DNA from 2 places in the Colwellia sp. KU-HH00111 genome. Region 2 is predicted to be linked to the other one. Evidence: predicted binding sites of a transcription regulator. Region 2 holds the regulator's gene; the other holds the start of a gene.
The links. The regulator MetJ, encoded in region 2, represses methionine synthesis genes. The targets are predictions, from matches to a motif close to TAGACGTCTAGACGTCTA.
Positions count from the first base shown of each region.

Region 1: a site for MetJ is predicted at 2,453-2,470, ahead of ABXG98_RS12185 (cystathionine beta-lyase). Genes of this name have one in related genera too.

Region 1 is NZ_BAABWO010000006.1:79,956-84,158, forward strand. Features, by position in the region: gene ABXG98_RS12175 (alkaline phosphatase) at 1-940, shown strand, start outside; gene ABXG98_RS12180 (hypothetical protein) at 1,048-1,236, shown strand; gene ABXG98_RS12185 (cystathionine beta-lyase) at 1,233-2,414, opposite strand; gene ABXG98_RS12190 (response regulator) at 2,575-3,201, opposite strand; gene ABXG98_RS12195 (sensor histidine kinase) at 3,194-4,203, opposite strand, start outside.
Region 2 is NZ_BAABWO010000005.1:284,208-288,410, reverse strand. Features, by position in the region: gene hemE (uroporphyrinogen decarboxylase) at 364-1,431, shown strand; gene metJ (met regulon transcriptional regulator MetJ) at 1,510-1,839, opposite strand; gene metB (cystathionine gamma-synthase) at 2,088-3,257, shown strand; gene metL (bifunctional aspartate kinase/homoserine dehydrogenase II) at 3,296-4,203, shown strand, end outside.

The DNA of each region.
Region 1 (4,203 bases), on a different contig from region 2:
AAGCCGAAGAAATTACAACGAGATTGCAGATAGTTATATTGATGATGGCATAAAAGCCGATTTATATTTTGGTGGTGGTTGGAAGTATTTTATTCGTGAAGATCGAAACTTAGTCAATGAGTTTAAACAAGCCGGTTTTCATTATCTTGATAATTACTCAGATTTAGTAAATTTACCCAACAATAAACCTGTGTTAGGGCTTTTTGCAAATAAGGGCTTACCTTGGGCGCTTGACGATACCAATAAACACCGTTTATCTGCTATGACTAAAACAGCGGTTCATCACCTTGTGGACCTGCAAAAAAACGATAATGCCAAAGACAATGGCTTTTTTATGTTAATTGAAGCAAGCCAAATTGACTGGGCAGCTCACGGTAACAATATCAGTGATGCTATGGCAGAAATGGACGATTTAGCGAAAACTTTGACATACTTAGAACACTTTGTTGAGCACCACCGCGATACATTAGTTGTGGTAACTGCCGATCATAGCACAGGTGGTTTTACCGTAGCAGCCAATGGCGAGTATCAATGGAATGCTAAAGATTTGCGTACAATGAACCATTCGGTAAATTATATTGCCAAACAACTAACAGTCAATAAAATCACCAGTAAAGCCGCTGCTGCGCTGTTTAATTTCACCTTAACAGAAGATGAGATGCGCCTGCTAATAGACAGCAAAAACAACGCTAAATTAGCAAACAACAAAAATATGTACCAAGACAAAAACACCTCAAGCAGCGAATTAGCCTTGTTAAAAAGCGTTAAAGCACTGTTAGATAAACGCAGCAACAGTGGCTGGACGTCTAGCGGTCACACCGCTATAGACGTACCGGTGTTTGCTTTTGGGCAACATAGTGAGTTATTTAATGGCTTACAAGACAATACAGAGATAGCGAAAAAACTCTTTAGATTACTAGGGAAAACTGATAGCCATTAATAAATTGATAGAGACTAAGCGGCATTGCATAATGGATTTACACTGCCGCTATTGATTTTCTATTCTTTTTTAATTATTGTTGCTAAAAATAATAAAAAAGTAATGTTATGAACAACGACCAACTCAGCCGTTTCACTATGCTCACCAAAAAAGTAATTAACACTAACGCTTCGCTCAGTGAACTTAAAGAGTATAAAGGCTTATTAAATACACTGAATGAGCTAGTCGAGTTAAGCCCCCTAAAAGCGATAGACAACTTTAAACACTATAATCAAACCGCAAAAGATCACCTTTAGCCTTGGGATAACACCTGATTAAAGCGTTCAAAACCAAGTGTTAAATCGTCAATGAGGTCATCAACATCTTCTAGCCCAATATGTAAGCGGATTAATGGATATTCCGCTGTCCATTTAGTTGCACTACGAATTGAATTAACACTAGTGATCCCCAAAATTAGTGATTCGAATCCGCCCCAAGAATACCCCATTTTAAAATGCGATAGCCCATCAAGAAACGCTGTCAATGCCGCCCTGTTACCACAATTCAAGGTAAACGAAAATAAGCCATTTGAGCCGGTAAAGTCACGTTTGAAAAATTCATGCCCAGGGCACGACTCAAAGGCTGGATGCAAAATAGTGTCTACTTCAGCTCGACCTTTTAACCAATTAGCCACTTTTAACGCACTTTCTTGATGTTGTCTTAGTCGAACACCAATAGTTCGAATACCCCGTAAAGCAAGGTAAAGATCGTCAGGAGAGGTACACTGCCCCATTAAATAACTGTTATCGCGTAATTGCGGCCAATATTGCGCTGTTGCTGTTGCTGTGCCTAACATCACATCAGAGTGACCAACAATATATTTAGTTGCTGCTTGCACGCTAATATCAACACCGTAGTCAAAGGGCTTAAAGTTAATGCCAGCGCCCCATGTATTATCAAGCATGACTATACAGTTATGTTTATGAGCAATTTGACAAATCGTAGGAACATCTTGAACTTCCATGGTGATTGAACCAGGAGACTCTAAAAATACAATACGAGTATTATCTTTAATTAGATCTTCAATATCAGCGCCAATTAATGGATCGTAATAACTTGTTTCAACGCCCATTTTGGATAAAATTTTATCGCAATAATCACGGGTTGGCTCATAAACACTATCAACCATTAAAATATGATCGCCACTTTGAACAAAAGACAAAATAGCATTAGTAATAGCAGCCGTGCCTGATGGGTACAAAGCACAACCTGCTCCGCCTTCTAGCTCGGTCATAGCGTCACTAAAGGCAAACGCTGTGGTAGTGCCACGACGCCCATACACCATGGTTTGGTTATTGCGGTTTTTTAGGGCATTGTTCATTTCTTCAACGCTATTAAAAACCACTGTTGAAGCACGAGTTACACTTGGGTTTACTACGCCATTAGTCCACTTAGCTTTGCGGCCTGCCGTAACAATTTTAGTATCTTGTTTCATGTATCTTAAACACCTAGGTTAAATGCACATTTCATAAATAGCTATCTAGCCATCTAAAACTTAAAGCTATTTATACCTTGAATTTAATTATTTATCACCTGTTATCTTATTTATAATAAAAAGAAATCAATCTATCTAATTACTCTTATGATTATTAAAACTAAACTAGCCCTTGATTAAGTGCTATAAGCACAGCTCGAGTACGATCACGGGTATTTAATTTAGCCAAAATATTAGAGACATGATTTTTTACTGTGCCTTGGGCTAAAAAAATACTACTGGCAATTTCTTTATTAGAAAGCCCACCCGCAATCAGCTTAAGAATTTGTTGTTCTTTCTCTGTTAATTCTTCAATCACAGGAGAGTCTATCAAGCCTTGGTTAAGTTGTTTCATCACTACAGGCTCGGCAACAAAGCCGCCATCGGCTAGCGTTTTAACTGCATTTACTAGCTTGTCTAATGACACATCCTTTAATAAAAAGCCATTTGCCCCGGCTTGAAGGCTTTGCATAAAAAGTTCACTGTCATCAAACGTCGTTAACATTAAAATGGGCAGCTTATTACCTTGCGCGCGCAAAATTTTAACTAGTTCAATACCATTAACTTTAGGCATGCGAATATCAAGCAACATAACATCAGGTTTTTGCTCATTATTATTCAATTTATGCTGAGCATCTTCGCCGTCTTCGGCTTGCCAAATAATAGACAAATCGTCACAAAGTGATAATAAGCCTGCAATGCCTTGTCTAACGAGTTGTTGATCATCTACTAATGCTACCTTAATCATAACAATCCTCTACTCTCAATTGTAAGGTGCTACCATGTGGCCCACCAATAAGTTGTACCGTACCATTGAAGTCAGCTAAACGCTCTTGCATACCCGTTAAGCCGCTACCAAACTCAGCACTTTTATTCGTGTGAAAACTACAACCATTGTCAATTAATTCAATCACCAAGCGCTTACCATTTTGTTCACTTGAAAGCGTTAATTGATTGGCTTTACCGTGTCGAAGTGCATTACTAATACCTTCTTGCAAACAAAACATTAGCTGCTGCTTGAGACGCAATGAATTAATACTCAGGGGCGACTCAATAGTAAGTTGGCAATCAGGTAGTTGATTAACTAGGTTGTACAAACTAGCGGTTAAATCAAACTGTTCTTTATCACGCATTTCTTTAACCACATGGCGAACATCTGTTAACAGCGTTTTGGCTAACTTCACGTTATCTTGTAACATAGCTTTGAATTCATCGGGCACTTTATGGCTAGCAACTTCTAAGTTTAACGACAATGCGGTTAATTGGTGACCAATTACATCATGTAAATCACGAGAAATACGTAAACGCTCTTGCTTTTGTGATGAAGTTTTTAACATGTATCGTGTTGCCAACAACTCTTGATTAATAGCCGCCAGCTCTTCTTTAGCTCGCTCCTCTCTTAAAATGGTTTCAATGGAAGAAAACCCAAAAATCTGTAACATAAAAAAGATAGTGACATGAAAAAAAGTATTTATAAACTCACCATTAAAGACTAAGCTAAAATGCACAATAGCAATCACCAGCATTAATACCAGCGCGTGTTTACGTCTAAACATTGATGGTAATTGCGTTGCAATCAATACTAATAAAATAGCTACCACACGATATTTATCTTCATAAATTAGCGGCATGATTATCATTAATTGGCAAATTATTATTACTTTATTTCGTAGCTCATGATCCCCCTTTTTAGAAGCAACCACTTTTGCAAATAAAAGATAAAAGCTGATGAACCCCGCTAATTTTAAAA
Region 2 (4,203 bases):
GCATTTTCGCTGCTGCAACAACTTTAATAGAGCATAAACTCGACGATTTCTTTCGTATAAAGCCTAATACGCGCAGGGCTGTTAGCTAAGTTACTGATTGTTAGTAAAATCATCTTTTCAGATGAAATGTAACAAAGTTGAAATATTTTTTTAGATTGTGGTAACAATTACCACTTGGGCATCTATCCGAGCTATGATCTTTTACCTTGCTCTAGATGAGTTAGAGCAAAAGGAATTGATTTGGCGCATAGATTCAAAATACAGCAAATGCTAGAATGTCCGCCATAATTTGTTCGTTGTCGCAATTAATGGTTAATTTCAATGCGGGCAAACAGTTAATAGCTATATTTAGAGGGTTTATTGGTGACAGAATTAAAAAATGATAATTATTTACGTGCGCTGTTAAAGCAACCAGTAGATTACACGCCCGTTTGGATGATGAGACAAGCAGGACGTTATTTGCCTGAGTACCGTGAACTAAGAGCAACCGCAGGAGACTTTATGTCGCTGTGTCGTAATGCTGAATTTGCTTGCGAAGTGACCATTCAGCCATTACGTCGTTTTAAATTAGATGCGGCTATTTTATTTAGCGATATACTCACCATTCCTGACGCCATGGGCTTAGGTTTGTATTTTGAAACAGGTGAAGGCCCTAAGTTTACCAACCCGATCACTTGTAAAGCCGATATTGAAAAAATCGCTATTCCTGATCCAGAAGATGAACTGGGTTATGTGATGAATGCTGTACGTACCATTCGTAAAGAACTTAACGGCTCAGTACCGTTAATTGGGTTTTCTGGTAGTCCATGGACCTTAGCCACCTATATGATTGAAGGGGGCAGCTCTAAAGCCTTTACTAAAATCAAAAAAATGATGTTTTCTGACCCACAGAGTTTGCACTTGTTATTAGATAAGTTAGCCGACTCTGTTATCACTTACTTAAATGGACAAATTGCTGCTGGTGCCCAGTCGGTGATGGTATTTGATACTTGGGGCGGGGTATTATCGCCACGCGATTATAAAGATTTTTCGTTGCAATATATGGCAAAAATTGTTGATGGCTTAACGCGTCATGCTGATGGTCGTCAAGTGCCGGTGACCTTATTTACTAAAAATGGTGGCATGTGGCTAGAAGATATTGCCGCTACTGGTTGTGATGCAGTAGGCCTTGACTGGACCATTGATATTGAAAATGCCAAAGCACGTGTTGGTGATAAAGTAGCGTTACAAGGAAATATGGATCCCTCAATGTTGTATGCACCTTTACCTCGCATAGAACAAGAAGTAGCAAAAATATTAGCTGGATTTGGTGAGGGCGGTACTGGCCATGTATTTAACTTAGGACATGGTATTCACCCTGATGTGAATCCTGAACATGCGGGTCACTTTATTGAATCAGTGCATCGTTTAAGTAAACCATACCACTTGTAAATTAAAGCTATACCCAAAAATCAGAAAAGCCGTTAACACGCCAATGTTAACGGCTTTTTTTATGTGTTGTGGTTAACTTTAGTCCTCATCTACTTCATAAGCACTAAAGTCTGTAACGCCTTTTTCTTCAAGAATGCGACGAACACTTGCTGGTAATTTTTCATCATTATCTTTGGCCAGATCTTCATCGTCAGGTAAAGGTTGGCCAGTAAAAGCATGTAAAAACGCTTCGCACAATAATTCACTGTTAGTTGCATGACGTAGGTTATTGACTTGGCGTCTAGTACGTTCATCGGTTAACACTTTTAATACACGCAAAGGAATTGATACCGTAATTTTTTTTACTTGCTCGCTTTTTTTACCGTGTTCGGCATAGGGATTAATATATTCGTCATTCCACTGAGCCATGCAAATTCCTCTGTTTTAATATCTGTTTTAAGTAATTGTTTTGGTAAATAATGCGTACAAGGTGATGCACTATTTTAAATTGTTATAAGATAGATTTTACTGGATGCAGCAATTCAGTCAAGTAGAAGTTTAGATGTCTAAAATATCTTGACCTAAATAAGCAAACCGTTTAGAGTTATAGACGTCCAAACATCCAAATAGTTTAACCACTTTATTACTACTGTAATGAAGCTCAATGGGGAAAGATCATGTCAAATGCTAATATCACTAATACCACTACTTTAGCGGTGAGAGCGGGTATTAATTCCGATCTGCATCATGGGGCTGTGGTTGCACCTATTCATTTATCTAGCACTTATTCGTTAAAGGGGTTTAATGACAAACGCGAGTTTGATTACTCTCGCACGGGTAACCCAACCCGAGCAACGTTTGGACAAGCGATTGCTGATTTAGAGCAAGGGAGTGTTGGTATTGTAACAAATACTGGCATGTCAGCGGTGCTTTTACTTTGTCAACTTTTATCAAGTGACGACTTAGTGGTGATTCCTCATGACTGTTATGGTGGTAGTTTTCGTTTGTTTACCCATTTAGCCAAACGAGGGCAATTTAAACTGATTGTTGTTGATCAAAACGACCAAGCAGCACTGGCGCAAGCATTAGCGCAAAAGCCTAAGTTAGTGTTACTTGAAAGCCCAAGTAATCCACTGTTACGCTTAGTTGATATAGAAGAGGTCAGCAAAGCATGTCATCAAGTAGGTGCCTTAGTCGCTGTAGATAACACCTTTTTGTCTCCTTTGCTGCAACAACCATTAAGGTTAGGGGCTGATATTGTTATTCATTCCACCACAAAATATATCAACGGTCATAGCGATATGGTCGGAGGTGTTTTGGTCACCAAAACGCAGTCATTAGGTGAAGAGCTAGCTTGGTGGGCAAATTGCATCGGCATTACTGGCGGTGCGTTTGACAGTTTTTTGGCATTACGTGGTTTAAAAACATTACCCGTACGGATAAAGCAACATCAAGAAAACACTGAACAAGTTGCTGCCTTTCTAAAAGGTCATCCTGCAATTGATGCAGTTTACTATCCAGGCTTTAGCGATCATATTGGCCATGAGATAGCTAAAAAACAACAAGCTGGATTTGGCGCAATGTTAAGTTTTGAAGTTAAGGGTGGCGTTGAAGCAGTGAAAAAATTATTTGCTAATATTTCCTTGTTTACCTTAGCCCAATCATTAGGTGGGGTAGAAAGCTTGATTAGTCATCCGCCCACCATGACTCACGGAGGCATGGAGGAATCAGCACGCGTCAACGCGGGAATTAGTAATGCACTGGTCAGAATTTCAGTGGGCATTGAAGATGTTGAGGATATTATAGCTGACTTAACGCATGGCTTAGCGCAGAGCCAAAAAAGTTAGCGGCTAGGAGATTAAGTAAAAATGCAATTGAGTATCAAATGACAGAATTAAATACAGCCCTTAATAGAGAGTATACACACCCACGGGTGAGTAATACTATGCCTGAAAACAAATTAGCCAAGCATGCTAATAACGTACATAAGTTTGGCGGTAGCTCATTAGCCAATGCACAATGTATAGCGCGTGTGCTTGATATTATTCGTCAAAATTGTCAGTTAAACGACATTATTGTTGTGTCTGCTAATGGTAAAACAACCGATTGTTTGTTTGCACTACTTGCCCTAGCCCAAAATACTGAAACGGTTGATTTAGCTGATGCGCTAACACCATGGCTGTCAGAATTAGTAGAGCAACAGCAAACCCTTATAAGCACCTTACTCACCGAGCAAAATGCCAAACAGCTAAAACAATTATTAGCCACAGATATTGAGCAGCTTAAACAGTGGCTAAGTTCGGATTTAGTGAGACATAGAAATGATATTTTAGCGTTTGGTGAGCTGTGGTCTGCACGGTTATTGTCAGCTGCGTTGAATGAAAAAATATGTCCGAGTAATTCAATTGATGCGCGTGATTTTTTAGTTATTGATAACGAACAAGCCTGTGAGGTAGATCATGCTTTAAGTCGGGCCCAGCTTAAAAACCACCTGCAATATGGGAAGTTAGCTGTAATTACCGGCTATATTTGTAAAGATACCCGAGAAAAAACCTGTACATTAGGTCGCAATGGTAGTGACTATTCGGCAACTATTATCGCATCATTAGTTGGAGCCTTAAATGTAACCTTATGGACAGACGTTGACGGCATTTATAGTGCTGATCCGCGTGTTGTGCCAAATGCAAGAAAACTTCATCGTTTACCTAACGGTGTTGCTAAAGAGCTTGGACGTTTGGGGAACCCAGTACTGCATGCAAAAACATTGACCCCTTTGATTAACGAACGCTTGTC